DNA from 3 places in the Peribacillus phoenicis genome. Region 3 is predicted to be linked to each of the others. Evidence: riboswitches for the same ligand, from Rfam matches in the RefSeq annotation. Region 3 holds a riboswitch; each other region holds the start of a gene.
What was found. Region 3 has a riboswitch for S-adenosylmethionine ahead of ABC374_RS05485 (Fur-regulated basic protein FbpA). Riboswitches for the same ligand answer to the same signal wherever they lie in the genome.

Region 1 (6,469 bases), 1.5 Mb from region 3:
ATAGGTTACTGGGGGATGTGAAATATACGTGTTTAACGCCAGTGAGAATTTTAAAATTATGCCGGTTATTGAATATATGGGCTTTGCGGCATTGATATTTTCAAAATATTTTGCAACATTTCCGGATTACTAAGGTGAAATAAATGAAGGGGCTGGCTCATTGTGTAGAGCCAGCCCCTATTGTATCATTGATAATATTTCACTCGTTCTTCAAGTGGTGTGAAGTCTTTATCACCAGGCTCTGCAGTGGGTTTTCCAAAGGGCATCTGAGCGATGAGTTTCCAATCGCGTGATATATCCCATGTTTTTCTCACTTCGTCATCGATTAAAGGATTATAATGCTGAAGGCTTGCACCAAAACCCTCAATTTCCAAGGAAGTCCATACGACAAATTGTAAAATGGCAGACGATTGGTTCGACCAAATCGGAAAGTTTTCGGCATACGTTTTGAATTGTTCTTGAAGCCTTGTTATAATGGCCTGGTCTTCAAAGAATAAAACCGTACCATAACCATTTATAAATGACTTCATTTTTTCTTCCGTTTTTTCAAAATCTTTGTCACCGACAGCTTTTCTTAATGTGTTTTTCGTGATATCCCATAATTGGTCGTGGCTTTGACCAGTTAAAACAATCACTCTTGCACTTTGGGAGTTGAAAGCGGAAGGGGAATATTGAACGGCATGATCGATAACTTCTTTAATCCTTTTATTAGGGACAACACGTTCCTTGCTAAGGGAATAATAAGAGCGTCTATCTTCAATTGCGCTAAAAAAATCTTTAGCCATATATCAAACCTCCATTCATTATACCGACTTATTTTGACCTGATTTTATTATTTTATGAAAAGTGTATACGGGTGAAATTATTTGAATGAAAATGGTTGACAAATTTATCGCTGTCATTTATCTTTAAATCAAGATATTTTTATTAAAAGTATTATATGTTTGGTTAAATACCTCGAATTCGAGATATTATTTACGGATTATTTCATCTCTGTAAGGGGAGATTTATAAAGATAGGAGTGGTAAGGATGGAATTAAAAGGATTACATCATGTTTCGGCGATTACAGCTAAAGCGGGAAAAAACTTTGATTTCTACACAAAAGTCTTAGGGATGCGATTAATCAAAAAAACGGTGAATCAAGATGATGTTCGTGTGTATCACTTATTTTATGGAGATCAAATTGGTTCTCCGGGTACGGAATTGACGTTTTTTGAAATTCCCAATGCTGCCCGCACTCATGAGGGAAACAATAGCATTTCAGAAATTTCTTTAAGGGTTAGAGATGATGAAGCTCTAGGATATTGGAAAAAACGGTTTGTGGAATTCAATGTTGAGCATGATGAAATATCGAGCCGTTTTGAAAGGAAGGTGCTTTCTTTTAAAGATCCTGAAGGGCAGAGGCTACTTCTAGTTTCCGATCAGGATAATAACGGCGTTCAGGGAGGATCACCATGGGTTGGAAGCCCGGTACCGAAAGAGTTTTCCATCCTTGGGTTAGGACCGGTAAGACTTACTGTACCTAATATTGAACAAACAGAAATTGTTCTTTCCGAGGTATTGGGGTTCAGGAAATCAGGCACATATCCTTCTTCAATTAGGGGGCAAAATCCAATTGTCGTTTACGAGACAGGTGAGGGAGGAACAGGAGCGGAACTTCATATTGAAGAAAGGAATGACATTCCTCGGGAAAGGTTGGGGAGGGGTGGAGTACACCATGTTGCCTTTCGGGTGGATAATGAAGAAGAACTGAGAAAATGGATAGAAAAAATTAGTGAATCAAAATTCGTGAACTCTGGATATGTGGACCGCTTTTATTTTCGTTCACTGTATTTTAGGGAGCCGAATGGCATATTATTTGAACTAGCTACTGATGGACCTGGTTTTGCAGTGGATGAAGCAGAGCAGCACCTAGGTGAGAACCTTGCCCTGCCGCCATTTTTAGAATCAAAAAGAAAGGATATTGAATCGAATTTAAAACCACTGAATACAAAATCAACAAATTAATCAACGGGAAAGGAAGTAATCGGCATGCAAAACCAAAATGCAGGAATACATCATATAACCGCAATTGTAGGCAATCCTCAAGAGAATGTGGATTTTTATGCTGGAGTGCTGGGAATGCGTATGGTGAAGAAAACCGTTAATTTTGATGATCCAGGCACCTATCATTTATATTTCGGAGATGAATCAGGTTCACCGGGCACTATCATCACTTTCTTTCCTTGGCCTGGGGCATACCGAGGGACAATTGGCTCCGGACAAGTGGGGATTACAACATATGCCGTTCCGGAAGGTTCAATGGGCTTCTGGGAAACGCGCTTGGGTAAATTTAATATTGACTTTGAAAAGATCTCACGCTTCGGCGAGGATTATCTGGGATTTCAGGATCCACATGGATTGCAACTTGAACTGGTTGAGCGTAAAGAAGGTAAAAATAGCGAGTGGTCATTCGGCGGTGTACCAGCTGACAAGGCGATCAAGGGATTCGGCGGTGCGGTATTATTGACGTCGAAACCGATCAAAACGATGGAACTATTAGAGGAAGTGATGGGTTTGCAAAAGATGGGGGAAGAGGGTGATTTCATCCGCTTCAAATCCACATCGGACATCGGAAATTTGGTAGATGTTAAAAAAACTGTTTTGCCAAATGGGAAAATCGGAGTGGGAACTGTCCATCATCTTGCATGGCGTGCAAGCGATAATGAAGATCATAAAGAATGGAGGGAGCATATCGCAAACCATGGCTATGGCGTGACACCCTTTACAGACCGCCAATACTTCGATGCCATTTATTTCAGGGAAGATGGAGGCATACTCTTTGAAATTGCCACAGATCCACCTGGCTTTGCTCATGATGAAACGAAGGAAACGATGGGTAGTAAATTAATGCTGCCGCCCTGGCTTGAAGAAAAAAGGGAGATCATGGAAAAAACGTTACTGCCGGCAGTGCCGAGAGTACTAGAGGAGGATAAATGATGAAGCATATTTTTCAAAAAGGAAGTAATCCAGATGCACCGTTGCTTTTGCTTTTACATGGCACTGGAGGAACGGAAACGGATCTCTTGCCATTATCTGAAATGGTTTCACCGGGATCATCCGTACTCAGCGTACGGGGAAATGTACTTGAAAACGGAATGCCCCGTTATTTCCGCCGGCTGGCTGAAGGAGTTTTTGATGAAGAAGATTTGATTTTCCGTACGAAGGAGCTTTATGACTTCTTGGAATCAGCGTCCGGACAATATGACTTCGATCGTGACAGAGTGGTGGCATTAGGTTATTCTAATGGTGCAAACATAGCAGCAAGTTTGATGTTCCATTTTGAAGGGGCATTAAAAGGAGCGATTCTTCATCATCCAATGGTGCCTAGACGCGGGATTGCTTTGCCGTCCCTTTCGGATATACCTGTATTCATTGCTGCAGGTAAAAACGATCCGATTTGCCCGGCAGCAGAAACTGATGAACTTAATCAAATTTTACTGCAAGCTGGTGCTGCGGTGGATGTTCACTGGGAAAATTACGGTCATCAGTTAACACGTTCAGAGGTTGATGCAGCAAGTTCATGGTTTCAAAAGAACTTTTTATAAGAATGGGAGGGATGAAGATGATTTCAGTTAATCCTGAAAGTCTTACTGAACGGGAGAATTATAAGTTTTTGACTGGAAGCATCATACCGAGACCAATAGCCCTGGTTACGACACAATCCGAAACCGGTACAATCAATATAGCTCCGTTCAGTTTTTTTAACATAGTCAGTTCCAATCCTCCTATGATTTCTATTTCTGTTCAACGGAAAGAAGGAGTTTCGAAGGACACTGCCCGAAATGCAATTCAAACAGGTGAATTCGTTGTTCATATCACTGATGAAGATAATGTTGCTGATGCAAATCGAACGGCCAAGGAACTCCCGTCTGACGAAAGTGAATTGGGTCTTACCAATTTCACTCAGGCTGTTAGTGAGAAGGTGTCGGTACCAGGATTGCAAGAAGCGAAGGTACGCTTTGAATGCACATTGGAGCATGCGATACCATTGGCAGGTTCCAAGAATAAACCTGGTTGTGATTTATTGATAGGGAAAATAGTCTGCTATCATATAGAGCAGGAGATTTACCATAATGGCCGGATTGACCAGAATGGGCTAAAACCTGTAGCAAGATTAGCGGGTCATACTTATACAAAACTAGGGGAATTATTTGAAATACAACGACCTTAAGGAATAAGAAAGAAAAAATGGCGTCATCTTTTAAGGTGTCGTCATTTTTTTAAAATTATTCCCGGTTAGCATTATCTGCAATTCTAATACTGTAAGCGACTGTTCCAAAAACAAGTTCATATCTATGCCAAAGGTGCGATGATCGTTTGGATTTTAAAGGAAGTCTTTACAAACCGAAACAAAACTTGACAATTTTTGCATAGATTGATAAAGTTATAAAAAAATAATTTCTTATCCAGAGAGGTGGAGGGACTGGCCCTATGAAACCTCAGCAACAGGTCTGCAATGACACTGTGCTAATTCCAGGGGGTGAAACCTTGATAGATAAGACCGTACGTGTTTATTTGTCAGTAACGCACTCTTTTTTAGAGTGCGTTTTCGTTTTTTCTGGATGCAAGATAAAGGAGAGTAAGAATGGAGAACAAAAGGAATCATGATTTTCAAAGGAAAATGCAGGCACGGCATATAATAATGCTATCGCTTGGCGGGGTGATTGGAACAGGTTTATTCTTAAGTTCGGGTTATACGATTCAACAGGCTGGCCCATTTGGCACCATCCTTTCGTATCTGATTGGGGCATTAGTGGTTTATCTAGTCATGCTATGTCTGGGTGAACTGGCAGTACATATGCCCGAGACAGGTGCGTTTCATAGCTACTCAGCTAAATACATAGGTCCTGGGACAGGGTATACAGTAGCCTGGTTGTATTGGCTAACTTGGACTGTTGCACTAGGTTCGGAATTCACGGCTGCAGGATTGTTGATGCAGAGATGGTTTCCATCAATCAATGTCTGGATATGGAGTGCACTATTTACCATATTGGTCTTGGCATTAAACGCGTGGACCGTTAAATTTTTCGCTGAATCCGAATTCTGGTTTGCGTCTATTAAGGTATTTGCCATTGTAATTTTTATTATTTTGGGAGCAGCGGCAATGCTAGGTTTTATTCCAATAATTCATTCACAATCTGCTCCGTTATTCTCCAATTTTACAAGTGAAGGTTTATTTCCGAATGGTGCTTTTGCCATTCTAATGACGATGCTTGCGGTGAATTTCGCATTCTCTGGAACTGAATTAATCGGAATTGCAGCTGGAGAAACTGTGAATCCAGAAAAAACGATACCAAAGGCAATCCGTATGACATTATGGAGATTGATTATCTTTTTTGTAGGAACCATCGTTGTATTGTCCGCATTATTGCCTATTTCGGATGCAAGCGTATTAGAAAGCCCCTTTGTGGCAGTTCTTGAACGGATTGGTGTGCCATATGCAGCGGATATTATGAACTTTGTTATATTAACTGCCATTTTATCTGCTGCAAACTCAGGACTGTATGCATCATCCAGAATGCTTTGGTCACTTGCAGATAAGGAAACTATATCACCAATATTTGCAAAATTGACAAAACGGGGAGTTCCGCTAAATGCAGTCCTTTTCAGTATGTTGGGCGGCTGCTTAGCCCTGTTCTCGAGTATTATTGCACCGGATACTGTTTACATAGTGCTTGTATCGATTTCTGGTCTAGCCGTGGTTATAGTTTGGATGAGTATTAGCGTGTCACAGTTTCGATTTCGCAGACGATATATAAAAGAAGGAAATTCAGTAAATGACTTGGCTTATCGAACGCCATTATATCCACTCGTACCAATCGTTTCTTTTATGCTATGCCTGGCTTCTTGTATAGGAATTGCATTTGATCCTACACAACGAATTGCACTATATTGTGGCATTCCATTTATTTTGTTTTGCTATGGAAGTTATTATGTGACAAAAACATATAAAGAAAAGAGGAGTAGATCATGAACAATAAAACTAACCCAATTGACGCTATTTTACGAGATCATTCAGTCATGATTTTGGACGGAGCTTTAGCTACAGAGCTAGAGAGGCATGGATGTGATTTGGACGACCCGCTCTGGTCTGCACGTGTATTACTTGAAAATCCAGAAGTGATTTATCAAGTGCATTCTGACTACTTTCGTGCTGGAGCGGACTGTGCGATTACGGCTAGCTACCAAGCCACTGTTGAAGGTTTCGCCCTCCGCGGAATACAAGAAAAAGAGGCTTTGGAGCTAATCCGGAAAACGGTTTTACTCGCAAGAAAAGCAAGAGATGAATTTTGGAAGGAAGAAAACCAAACGCTTAGGCCTAAGCCATTGGTTGCTGCATCTGTTGGCCCTTATGGGGCTTATCTTGCAGATGGTTCGGAGTATATAGGAAACTATGGTGTATCGGATGAAACTTTAACGGCATTT
Region 2 (6,469 bases), 3.6 Mb from region 3:
TGCATACTTGTTCAAAGACACCGACCATGCAGCGAATTTATTTGGTCTAAAGGAGAATGGTTATATATATTCACGACTTCATAATCCCACGGTCAGCGTTTTTGAGGAAAGAATGGCATTATTGGAAGGCGGTATCGGCGGATTGGCAACAGCAAGCGGAATGGCAGCCATTTCACTTTCAATCCTGAATATTGCCGCTGCTGGAGATGAGATTGTTTCAGCCTCTACATTATATGGCGGTACGTATAACCTTTTTGAAAATACTCTTCCTAAATATGGGATTAAAGTGAAGTTCGTTTCTCCCGATGACCCTGAAAATTTCAAAAGGGCGATAACGCCAAGAACTAAAGCCATTTTTGCTGAAACGATCGGAAATCCAAGTTTGAGGGTGCTTGATATTGAAGCGGTAGCGAAAATCGCCCATGATGCCGGAATACCTTTGATCATTGATAATACCTTCGCGACACCATATCTATGCAGACCAATTGATTTTGGAGCGGATATTGTCATCCATTCCGCTACAAAATGGCTTCTGGGAAATGGAACCACGCTGGGCGGTGTCATCGTGGATGGAGGGAAATTCGATTGGAACTCGCCAAATTATCCTGGCTTCACGGAGCCTGACCCAAGCTACGACAATCTGGTATACGCCGAGGCAGTTGGACCTGCTGCATTCATAACGAAAGCCCGAGTGCAGTTACTTCGTGATTTAGGCCCTGCGCTAAGTGCCCAAAGTGCATTCCAGTTTACGCTTGGGCTTGAAACACTGCATGTAAGGATGAAAGAGCATCTGTCAAACACCAAGTCTGTCATTAAATATTTAAAAAACCACCCTGCCGTGACTTGGGTTTCACATCCTGGTGATGAGGATCATCCCGATAAAGCCCTTGCGGATAAATATTTGCCTAAGGGAGCTGGATCTGTCGTGACTTTTGGAATACAAGGTAATCGCGAAGCTGGCGCAAAGCTTATCAATTCGGTGGAATTATGGTCCCATGTAGCGAATGTGGGGGATGCGAAGAGCTTGATCATCCATCCAGCAAGTACGACCCATCAACAATTGAATGAGGCGGGTCTTGCGAAAGCGGGTGTGAGTGCTGATCAAGTCCGTTTATCCATTGGGATTGAAAATGTAGACGATTTAATAGAAGATTTGGAGCAGGCAATTGAAAAAGCGACGAATATCGTCTCCTTGACATCCAAAACGGTTTAAGTAAAGTTTCTGTGTACTAGAAATAATATACATTGCGCTCCTTTTTTATCTATGATAAAATTTCACCATACTAAAGAACTTAATGATGTACAAATATTCTATATATTAGCTCTTATCAAGAGAGGTGGAGGGATGTGCCCGATGAAACCCGGCAACCGACAAGGAGATTTCCTTGGAAAGGTGCCAATTCACACAAAGTTTAATCACTTTGGAAGATGAGAGGAAGGCCTGTTTCTTCACCTGCCTTTCTGCTCATGCAGAAAGGTTTTTTCTATTTTAATGGGGGAAACCCTTTGCATGATATGAGAAACAGACTAATAATGTAGAGAAATCAACTAAGTTCATAGGTTTTATTGGATAAAAGAGGTGAGGATTAATGATTACATTGACGAAAGTCAGTAAGCTGTTCCGAACAGGAAAAGGAAACAGTGAGACGATCAAGGCTGTAAATAATGTGAATGTTGAAATAAATAAAGGCGAGATTTTCGGTATTATCGGTTACAGTGGAGCGGGGAAAAGTACTTTGATCAGAATGCTCAATGGGTTGGAAACACCTACAGAGGGATCCGTTGTGGTGGCTGAGAAGGAAATTTCAAAAATTAAAGGCGCTCAGCTCCGTAAGGCCCGTCAAGAAATCAGCATGATTTTCCAACATTTCAATCTATTATGGTCAAGGACCGTTCAGGAGAATATATCTTTCCCATTGGAAATTGCAGGAGTTTCTAAACCTGAACGAACCAAGCGTGTGAACGAATTGATCAAGTTAGTCGGACTGGAAGGCAGGGAAAAGGCCTATCCTTCACAATTAAGCGGAGGGCAAAAGCAAAGGGTGGGAATAGCCAGGGCTCTGGCAAATGACCCTAAAGTGCTGCTGTGTGATGAAGCGACTTCTGCCTTGGATCCGCAGACTACCGACTCCATACTCGAATTGCTTGTTGACATCAATCAGCGCCTGGGATTGACGATCGTCTTGATAACACATGAAATGCATGTAATACGTAAAATCTGCCATCGCGTCGCCGTGATGGAAAGCGGGCAGGTTGTTGAACAGGGTCCTGTCCTGGATGTTTTCAAGAATCCTAAAGAACAAATGACGAAGCGTTTCGTGCAACAGGTAACGGAACCGGAAGAAACGAAAGAAACGATGGACCATTTGCTCGAGCGCTATCCTGCAGGCAAAGTGATTCAATTGACCTTTGTAGGTGATCATGCAGAAAGCCCATTGATCACCAAGCTTGTACGTAACTTCGAGTTGGATGTCAATATCGTTCAAGGTAAGATATCCCAAACAAGAAGCGGTTCATATGGAACATTGTTTATCCATCTTGATGGCAAAGAGGATGAAATGCTCCGCGCAATAGAATTCATTAAAGCACAGCAGGTAGGCGTGGAGGTGATTACTCATGCTTGAAGAATTATTGCCGAATGTTGATTGGGAAGACATTATTGAAGCTACGAGGGAAACGCTTTACATGACAAGCGTCTCTGTAGTGGCAACCTTTTTTATAGGCATAATATTAGGATTGATCCTGTTCCTGACGGGGAAGGGTAATATGTGGGAAAACCGGGCAGTCAACGGGGTCATGAGTGCTGTCGTCAATATATTCCGTTCCATTCCATTTCTTATTTTGATCGTGCTGCTCATTCCTTTCACTAAAGCGCTTGTCGGTTCCATGATCGGAGAGAACGCTGCACTGCCGGCACTTATTATCGGTGCGGCACCATTTTATGCGCGTATGGTTGAAATCGGCCTTCGTGAAATCGATAAAGGTGTAATTGAAGCCGCTAAATCGATGGGGGCAAAAACGAGCACGATCATTTGGAAGGTCCTTCTTCCAGAGTCGATGCCTGCCCTTATTTCCGGGATTACGGTAACATCGATTGCATTGGTTGGATATACCGCAATGGCCGGGGTCATCGGCGCAGGCGGGCTTGGTAATCTGGCCTATTTGGACGGCTATCAAAGAAATCAAAATGACGTTACGCTTGTAGCGACGATCGTTATTCTAATTATCGTCTTCATAATTCAAATTATTGGAGATGTGATTACATCTAAATTGGACAAAAGATAAAGGGAGATGAAAAGGATGAAAAAGTTTTTAGGATTTGCATTAATTTTAGTGTTATCTATCGCTTTGGCTGCTTGTGGAAGTGAAAAGGATAAAAGCGGCAGTGATACGGAAAAAGAATCGAAGAAAATAGTTGTAGGGGCATCCAATGTTCCTCATGCTGAAATCCTTGAGGAAGCCAAGCCGCTTCTTAAAGAAAAAGGAATCGAATTGGAAATCGAAACATTCCAGGACTATGTTTTACCGAATAAGGCGTTGAATGATAAGGAATTGGATGCTAACTACTTTCAACACATTCCATATTTAGAGGGGCAAATTAAAGAAAATGGATATGACTTCGTTAATGCTGGCGGAATCCATATCGAGCCGATTGCCCTATATTCACAAAAATATAAAAGCATTGATAAACTTCCGGAAGGCGCAACAATCATTATGAGCAGCTCTGTCGCTGATCATGGACGCGCTTTATCCCTTTTGGAAAAGAATGGCCTGATCACTTTGAAAGAAGGGATCGATAAAACGACGGCTACAACGAAAGACATCGTTGAAAATAAGAAAAACCTTAAATTCGATGCCGATTATGAAGCGGCCCTGCTTCCTAAAATTTATGAGAGTGGCGAAGGCGATGCAGTCTTGATCAACTCCAACTATGCGATTGACGCCGGTTTGAATCCGCTTGAAGATTCGATTGCGATTGAAGATTCGGAATCACCATATGTGAATGTCATTGCCGTAAACAAAGGTGACGAAAATAAAGAAGCAATCAAAGCGCTTGTAGAAGTATTGCATTCTAAAGAAATTCAAGATTTCATTCTTGAAGAATACAAAGGTGCAGTTGTACCGGCGGATAAATAATTCAAGAATGGGCGACCTGATTTAATTCAGACCGCAGTTTGTAAACAAAAAGGTTTCGGAATGGTCTCATTCCGAAACCTTTTTGATTTTTATTGGATTTGAAGCAGTTAAAGCGATTTGTACTCACGATAGCCTTCTATATTTGTTGTTGAGTGCCGATAGGCAGAGATAACAACCAAAACGCTCATATTACACATAGCCATGGTTGCGGAATCTGCGTCAACAGCTACAGGTTTTCTAACTTTCTTAATCACATGTTCAATCAGAGGCTCTTAATACGAGTATCATGAGTATTTCCGGGTGTTACTATCGTTACGGTCTGCTGCCGCATAAATGAATAAGCAAGCTGGTTTGTTCGTTTAGCTTTTACATAATGCGTCGCTCATAATTTTTTCCGGACTTAGAGAAGTGAGGCACTTCATTTTGGAAACCTTAGGTGAAAGTGATTCTATCTGATTGTTTAGTCTTAGTGGATTGGAACGGAAGGTATGAGACCCCTGCGGGAAAAGCGAGTCAGGGGAGACCCCGCAGGCGCAAAAGCGCCGAGGAGGCTTCCGGACCGCCCGCGGAAAGCGAGTACCTGAAGTGGAAAGTAACGTTCAAATTTTGAAAACCTAAAAACCTAAAAAACTGTAGACAAACTCATTGATGATCCAGTTTGTTTCAGTCTGCGGCTTAATTTAATTACTTTCATGTTTAATCAGGAAAGGAAAGGGTATAGAGATAATGAAGGTAAAAAAATGATACACAAATTTGAAAGGATGGTTCACTATCAATACTCTGGATTTAAATGTAACAAGCGAAATGGAAAAGGCGATGCAGTCTTCACATGGGATTGGCTACAGTGAGTACAGTAGAAACTTAGACCTCCGTATCGAGGTTGAGAAAGAACGGGATAGGGAACATGTAAAGTGCAACAAAATGGTCCAGGACCTTCAACGCAAAATTCACGGCTAAGCATATAAAAGAGTTCTTTAAAAGATCGGCCTGTAGAGGTAAAATGGAAAGTGGTCCATAAAATAAGGGTTTCCTTATTGGATATACTTACATAATACCTGACAGTCCGATTTTTTTCTTTTTAAAGCGGAACGTTCTTACCTTGCAATAAAATTCTTTGAACATATATTAATAAGGACGAAGATTTGCCGAATAATAAGATAATTTTAACAAAAGCTAAAATAAGTATGAATATGCAGTAAACAGGCTATATCTGTTAGTATTGTAAGAATAGGACAGGTTTTTAACATGGCCGAAGTGGAAACCCCTATCTATTTAGTTGATTCCAAATTGGATTTGTTATAAAATTGGAATGAGAATAAAGTGAGAATGCTTTTACGTAAATTATAGTAATGAAAGTAATCTTTACTTTCTGGTAATAAAATTGGAATTAGTTCACGGAGGTATTATTATGTCAGCTTCTACATTAACGGTTAAAGATCTTCACGTATCAATTGAAGGCAAAGAGATTTTAAAAGGGGTAAACCTTGAAGTTAAAGGTGGAGAAATCCATGCGATCATGGGACCAAATGGAACTGGTAAATCCACTTTATCATCAGCAATCATGGGTCACCCTAAATATGAGGTAACTAGCGGAAGCATCACATTCGATGGTGAAGATGTTTTGGAGATGGAAGTAGACGAGCGCGCTCGTGTCGGTCTATTCCTAGCTATGCAATATCCAAGTGAAATCAGCGGTGTTACAAACGCAGACTTCTTACGTTCTTCCATTAACGCACGCCGTGAAGAAGGCGATGAAATTTCATTGATGAAATTCATCCGTCAAATGGACAAAAAAATGGAATTCCTTGAAATGGATGAAGATATGGCGCAACGCTATTTGAATGAAGGTTTCTCAGGCGGAGAGAAAAAACGCAACGAGATTCTTCAATTAATGATGATCCAACCTAAAATTGCAATCTTGGATGAGATTGATTCAGGTCTAGATATCGATGCACTTAAAGTCGTTTCAAAAGGAATCAACGAAATGCGCGGAGAAGACTTTGGATGCTTGATCATCACTCACTACCAACGTCTATTAAATTACATCACTCCTGATTTTGTACATGTAATGATGCAAGGACGTGTCGTAAAATCAGGCGGTCCTGAACTTGCTGCCCGCTTGGAAGCGGAAGGTTATGACTGGATTAAACAAGAATTGGGCATTGAAGACGAAACTGTTGGCGAAGAAGCGTAAGTAGGAGGATTTGCAATGACTACAGAAACGAAATTACCGTTTGAACAAGAGGATATAAGCTCCTATTCAACTAAAAATAATGATCCAGCTTGGCTATCCGAGCTTCGGATTCAAGCGTTTTCTGAATTAGAAAAGCTC
Region 3 (6,469 bases):
AACCAGTTACAGGATTCCATTTCAGGAATGCGGCTCATTCAATCTTTTACAAATGAAGAGTTCGAATCAAGGCGGTTTGCCGAGCGTAATCAGGAAAATATGGCTGCAAACGTTAAGTCCGTTCGGCTACGTTCCATGTTCGGTCCGATTATTGATTTATTGAACAATATCGGTCTTGTAGCAGTCATTGTGTTCGGTGCTTGGCAAGTGATGGAAGGTGAATTCACAATAGGATTAATAGTTGCCTTCCTCGCCTATTTAAGGTTGCTGCAGAGTCCCGTTCGCAATTTTAGCCGGGTCATCAGCATTGTCCAGCAATCAGCCGCCGCCTTTGAGCGGATAAATGAAATATTGGAAACTCAACCTGAAATAAGTGACAAGGGAAATGCCATTGAACTCCCTTCCATAAAAAAGCAAATTGAATTTCAATGTGTTGATTTTGCATATGATGAGGGTGTTCCCGTGCTCAGCAATTTAAACCTGACCATGAAAGCTGGTCAAGTAACCGCTCTGGTCGGCTCCTCTGGTGCAGGAAAATCGACCATCACGAGCCTTTTGATCCGATTTTATGATCCGCAAGATGGAACTATTAAAATGGATGGCCATGATATCAAAAATGTATCACTGAAATCATTAAGGGGACAAATGGGAGTTGTCTCCCAGGATATCATTTTATTCAACGGTTCCATCCGTGATAACATCGTGTATGGAAAACTTGATGCTACAGATGATGAAATCATCAAATCCGCCAAAGCAGCAAATGCGCATGACTTTATCAGTGCCTTTCCTGATGGTTATGATTCTCAAATTGGAGAGCGCGGAGTCAAGCTTTCAGGCGGACAAAAACAGCGCATTGCCATTGCCAGGGCACTTTTGAAAAATCCGCAAATCATCATTCTCGATGAAGCAACGGCGGCCTTGGATACAGAATCCGAACATTTGATACAGGAAGCTTTGTCACGTTTATTGATAAACCGGACTTCAATAGTCATTGCACATCGTTTATCGACCATTCATGATGCCGATCAAATAATTGTCCTGGAAAAAGGGCAGGTTCATGAAAAAGGAACACATGAACAGTTATTGCAAAACGACGGCAGATACAAGCAGCTCCATGACTTGCAGTTCCCGCAACTAAAAGCCATATTAAATTCCTAGCAAGCAAAAATGCACAGAATGTCTTTCTGTGCATTTTTGCTTTCATTTGAAATCATAACTTTTCAAAACCCGATTCGCAATGAGCTGATACCCTTTTTCGTTCGGATGTAACTTATCACTGAAATACTCTGTTTTCTTTTTACCTTCAAAAAGATCATTCGTAGGAATGAATAACATCCTTTTGTCTTTATCCGCTATTCCCTTTATTGACTGGTTATAATCGCGAATGTGCTTTTCAAGTTTTTGATTTCCTTTAATAGGGTTATATAGTCCCACTACCAGAATATCCGCTTTATCGTTTGCCTTTATCAGTGTTGCCGTAATCTTTTTCAGATGGTTGATATACTCCCGTTTACCCTCATTGATTTTACGATCACTGATTTTCTCCAAGTCCCCGCCGTTACTATTGATCAAGTCATTCGTTCCGATATAAACGATGAAAGTATCGGCTTCATCAAGTTTCGTTTTAATGCGGTAATCATCAAGCTGTTTCATCACCCCATCCGTTTCCTGGCCTTTTATACCGTAATTCCAAAAACTCACCTTTTGTTCCGATTCCGGGTTATTCAATTCATCCTCCAGGCCTTCTATATATCCTTCCCCGTCCTTATCCCCTTTTCCATAGGTTAACGAATCTCCAAAAGCCATCACCCTTTGCACATCTTCCGACTCCGAGGCCTGAAATTCATATGCAGCAAAACATATAACCAGTACTATAATCAAAAAAACTAACAATTTTTTCATTTGGTTCTCCTCTGTCTTTTTACTAGAAGTATTTAATCCTTTACATACCCCAAAAACCTGCAGACGTAACATAAAAAAGGAATTGTCAGATAAAGAGTAAAGAGTGTATGATAATAAAAAACTTTCAATGGATTGAGTGTCATTTACCGTCCCTTAAACAAAAAACGGGATTACCCTTCATTCTGGAGATTGAATAAATGATAGTTAGGAGTTTAAATCATGGAAGAGCACATAGAGTTTAGAGAGGCAGAACTATCTGATCTACCCAGAATTGTTGAAATATATAATTCGACAATTGCTTCAAGAATGGTCACGGCGGATACGGAGCCTGTATCCGTTCAATCGAGGGTTAAATGGTTTGAGGAACATCATTCAGAAAGTAGACCGCTATATATCATTACTATAGAAGGGAAAACTGCTGGATGGATGAGCTTTCAATCCTTCTATGGCCGACCGGCATATAATTTCACTGCCGAAATCAGCATTTATATTGATGATTATTTCCGGGGAAAAGGAATCGGACAAATTTCGATTCAAAAGGCAATTGAATTGAGTCCAAAATTAGGTATTAAGACTATATTGGGTTTCATTTTCGCCCACAATATACCGAGCCTTAAGCTTTTTTCCAAATTCGGGTTTGAAGAATGGGCACATTTACCTCAAGTTGCCGAGCTGGATGGCATTGAGCGGGATTTGATCATTCTCGGTAAACGTGTCGATATTTAATATAATTCTTTAGAGCTATTGCCTTGAGCAGTAGCTTTTTCAAATTAATACAGGTCGAATTGGCTAATTTAAAAATAACGATATGCTTTTTGGAGGGAAAAATATTCAGACTCTCTTTTACTTGCTAACGCATTTAATAGTGTATCCAATTCTTGACTGGCTTGAACAGTTAGCAGACTTGTTAAGCCGTAACTTGCTGCTAATTTGAACATTTCCTGTCTCTTTTCTTCAATTCTTTCTATAGTTACCTTACGGCAAGGCATTATATGCCACCTCCCATTTATTCAATTTTTTTACACTTTCATCATAATGAAACTACTAGTTAAAATCAACTATTTTCCAGAAATAAAATGTGTTATTTTATAGGTCAAATGTGACAAAACACCTACTTTATTCTTTAATTATGTATATTTTATGTCATTTTCTATTAAACCCAAAAAAGCATCCACTAGTGTAGACTGTGAATGCTTACATCATATACCTTATCCAGGAACCCAAAATATAGTCCATCGCTTACTATGTCATCCATTCAGAAGGTGACTCGTTATTAGGTCTATTTATAACTATCCTATATTCATCTTCGAGCACTTTTAATGGGGCATCATAAAGGTGCCTTTCATCAGAGGTTTTGTATACTCCATTGGCCAATAGCTCTTCAATGAGCTTTGCCTTCCTCTGTTCAATCCTCTTAAATAATTCTGCCATGTAAATGGCTCCTTTCCTAGTCATCCTAGAGCCTGCTTCTAGTTAGCTAACTTTATCAACTTGTTTGATTTTCACCAAATTATATATACCTTTTCTATTATGTCACTAAACGTTATTTCCAAAAATAAAAGCCCCTTCTAATTCAAGAAGAGGCTGACAGTGTCCGTACGGCTCTTCTTATCTTCCAAGCATATGCTTGTTGGATTTAGCACAGTTCCCAAAACGGGTCCGCTGCCGAGGTTTCTTTGGGCCAAGTCCCTCCACCTCTCTGGATAAGAATTCGATATATAAATGATGTAGAAATGATTCTATCCTAATAATCATCAAAAGTCAATTACCTGGTTCTCCCTTTTTTCCTGGACATAATGTGCTCTCTCTTCAAATACGGGTTGCATTTTCTTGTCTTTCTGATATGATGTCAGTAATTACATACAATTCACACCACTAGGGGAGTCTTTTTTAAGACTGAGATGGAAATAGTTCCGGACCCTTTGAACCTGAACCGGCTCATACCGGCGGAGGGAAGTGGATGATATCGTCCATTTACAGACTATATCCATCTACCCCGTTCCGTATTCAGGAACGGGGTTTTTCATTATCAACGGGAACCATTCTAAAGGAGGATGAACAATGGAGAATATTAAAACAGAAACATTCAGTTATAGACTTCATGCACGGGCAAAAGAGATTTGGAAAAGGAACCATTCACATCCCTTTGTCCAGGCAATTGGAAACGGCACGCTTCCTGAAAAGAAATTTGCCTATTACCTGAAGCAGGACTATATCTATCTCATGGATTATTCCAAGCTCTTTGCTTTAGGTGTCATCAAAGCTCATAACATCGAAACCATGGCAAAGTTTGCGAGCATTTTAAATGAAACCCTTCAAGTGGAAATGGATACCCATCGGCAATATGCTTCCGAATTCGGGATCAGTGCCAAGGAATTGGAAGAAACAGAACCTACTCCCACCACTCTAGCCTATACAGGTTACATGCTAAATGCAGCTCAGCATGGGACTTTGGCAGACTTGATCGCCTGTCTCCTGCCCTGCGCTTGGGATTATTATGAAATCGGTTTGCTACTAAAAGAACAAAATGGAGCAGCATTGGAAAACAATCGCTACGCAGATTGGATAAGGTCCTATTCATCACCTGAATTCGGGGAAGCACACAAGTGGCTGATCGCATTGTTGGAAGAATTGACGGAAGGCATGCCAGAAAAGGAACTTCTTAGATTAGAAAAGCACTTTTTGGTTACTTCCCGATATGAATATTTATTCTGGGATATGGTTCAAAATGAGCAGGATTGGCCGCTGTAGGTCGCAGACATGATGATGAATCCCATCAAGAAACTGACGTTGACTGCCATGATCACGGCTATAACGACGCTGACCAGTTCATTTATTTTCATCCCTGCAGGATTTGCAAAGGTCTTTCCTATTCAGCATCTGGCAAATGTCCTCACGGCCGTTCTATTGGGGCCTGCTTATGCTGTGACACAAGCTTCCTTAGTTTCCATCATTAGAAACATGTCTGGTACCGGTTCAATATTCGCCTTTCCCGGCAGCATGATCGGTGCACTTTTGGCTGCCATCCTTTATCGAAAAACACAAAGCTTAAAATTCGCTTGTTTAGGTGAAGTGATCGGGACCGGCATTCTCGGTTCCCTGGCCTGTTATCCACTTGCCATTCTCCTATTGGGAGAAAAAGCTGCTCTTTTTGGTTTTTTACCGGCTTTTATGCTCAGTTCATTCGCAGGAGCGATTTTAGCTTTCATATTACTTAAAATACTTCTAAAAAATAATTATATGAAGGGGTTTTTTTATGAAAACAGCATTAACCATCGCCGGTTCTGATTCAGGGGGCGGTGCTGGAATACAAGCGGATTTAAAAACATTTTCTGCACATGGGGTCTTTGGAATGTCTGCCATAACAGCCGTTACCGCACAAAACACAATGGAAGTCCGTTCAGTACAGCCAATTGAAACAGCTATCATATCGGACCAAATTGCAGCTATCTTTGAAGATATTCCTGTCGATGCAGTAAAAATAGGCATGCTTGGATCAAAAGAAATCGTGGAAACAGTCGCTGCGTCCCTTAAAACCTTCATGCCTGCCATCGTTATCCTTGACCCTGTCATGATTTCCAAAAGCGGCCACCACTTGCTCGACGAAAAGGCTGTCTCCGCCTTAAAAATGGATTTGCTTCCGCTTGCAACACTTGTAACACCAAATGTACCGGAAGCGGAAGTGCTTACTGGCTTGTCGATTCGGACGAAACAAGATTTCTACAGGGCATGCATTTCAATACAAGAAATGGGCCCCAAAGCCGTTTTACTTAAAGGGGGCCATGCAGCGGGAAATCCAAATGATCTTTTTTATGATGGAACTGACTTCCACTGGATCAAGGGAGAGCGCATACATACAAAAAACACTCATGGTACGGGCTGTACCCTATCATCCGCCATTACATCAAACCTGGCTAATGGACTGCCATTGCAAGAGTCGATTGAACAGGCCAAGACTTATATTTCTGAAGCGATACGCAATAGTTTTTCAATCGGTAAAGGTCATGGACCTGTCCATCATTTTCATTCATATTCAAAAAAAGAACGGAGTGACTTAATATGAAGGTTTCCGCAGCCGATTTATTCGTGAAGGTAAAAGAAAGAAAACCACTCGTTCACCAAATCACCAACTTTGTTACGGTCAACGACTGTGCAAATGCCACCCTTGCCATCGGTGGTTCACCAGTGATGACATCGAGCCCAAGAGAAGTGGCGGATATGGTCAAATTAGCGGATGCATTGGTCTCTGAATTTCGGTACGATCGATGATAAAGCCTTGGAAGCAATGGAGATTGCCGGTAAGACGGCAAATGACCTGGATATCCCGGTCATTTTGGACCCGGTGGGAGTTGGTGCCACCGCCTATCGAACAGAGCAAGTGAAAGAGCTTCTAAGTAAGGTTACTTTCCAAATCATTCGCGGCAATGCAAGTGAGATCCTTTCATTGATTGGTGGGGATACCGTTACTCGCGGGGTGGATTCGGAGGAGCTTGCGGTCAGCAATGCAGAGCTGGCTGCTCGAGCGGCAAATAAATTGAATTGCATCGTCGTGGTCAGCGGAGCGAAG

Region 1: linked by a shared signal. The riboswitch ahead of mmuP (S-methylmethionine permease) and the one ahead of ABC374_RS05485 (Fur-regulated basic protein FbpA) in region 3 are both predicted to bind S-adenosylmethionine.
Region 2: linked by a shared signal. The riboswitch ahead of ABC374_RS23480 (methionine ABC transporter ATP-binding protein) and the one ahead of ABC374_RS05485 (Fur-regulated basic protein FbpA) in region 3 are both predicted to bind S-adenosylmethionine.

Annotation. Positions count from the first base shown of each region.
Region 1 covers NZ_JBDFMF010000001.1:2,653,158-2,659,626, reverse strand. The annotation lists gene ABC374_RS12975 (alpha/beta fold hydrolase) at 1-4, shown strand, start outside; gene ABC374_RS12970 (nitroreductase family protein) at 186-785, opposite strand; gene ABC374_RS12965 (ring-cleaving dioxygenase) at 1,031-2,008, shown strand; gene ABC374_RS12960 (ring-cleaving dioxygenase) at 2,033-2,980, shown strand; gene ABC374_RS12955 (alpha/beta hydrolase) at 2,980-3,588, shown strand; gene ABC374_RS12950 (flavin reductase family protein) at 3,606-4,214, shown strand; SAM riboswitch class I at 4,443-4,545, shown strand; gene mmuP (S-methylmethionine permease) at 4,629-6,017, shown strand; gene mmuM (homocysteine S-methyltransferase) at 6,014-6,469, shown strand, end outside.
Region 2 covers NZ_JBDFMF010000001.1:4,718,910-4,725,378, reverse strand. The annotation lists gene ABC374_RS23485 (O-acetylhomoserine aminocarboxypropyltransferase/cysteine synthase family protein) at 1-1,213, shown strand, start outside; SAM riboswitch class I at 1,323-1,435, shown strand; gene ABC374_RS23480 (methionine ABC transporter ATP-binding protein) at 1,590-2,624, shown strand; gene ABC374_RS23475 (methionine ABC transporter permease) at 2,617-3,285, shown strand; gene ABC374_RS23470 (MetQ/NlpA family ABC transporter substrate-binding protein) at 3,301-4,137, shown strand; gene ABC374_RS28820 (YuzK family famiily protein) at 4,942-5,094, shown strand; gene sufC (Fe-S cluster assembly ATPase SufC) at 5,546-6,331, shown strand; gene sufD (Fe-S cluster assembly protein SufD) at 6,347-6,469, shown strand, end outside.
Region 3 covers NZ_JBDFMF010000001.1:1,135,613-1,142,081, reverse strand. The annotation lists gene ABC374_RS05505 (ABC transporter ATP-binding protein) at 1-1,158, shown strand, start outside; gene ABC374_RS05500 (GDSL-type esterase/lipase family protein) at 1,201-1,902, opposite strand; gene ABC374_RS05495 (GNAT family N-acetyltransferase) at 2,122-2,628, shown strand; gene ABC374_RS05490 (aspartyl-phosphate phosphatase Spo0E family protein) at 2,697-2,891, opposite strand; gene ABC374_RS05485 (Fur-regulated basic protein FbpA) at 3,145-3,333, opposite strand; SAM riboswitch class I at 3,508-3,612, opposite strand; TPP riboswitch at 3,770-3,874, shown strand; gene tenA (thiaminase II) at 3,964-4,653, shown strand; gene thiW (energy coupling factor transporter S component ThiW) at 4,669-5,190, shown strand; gene thiD (bifunctional hydroxymethylpyrimidine kinase/phosphomethylpyrimidine kinase) at 5,159-5,965, shown strand; gene ABC374_RS05465 (hydroxyethylthiazole kinase) at 5,962-6,171, shown strand; gene thiM (hydroxyethylthiazole kinase) at 6,137-6,469, shown strand, end outside.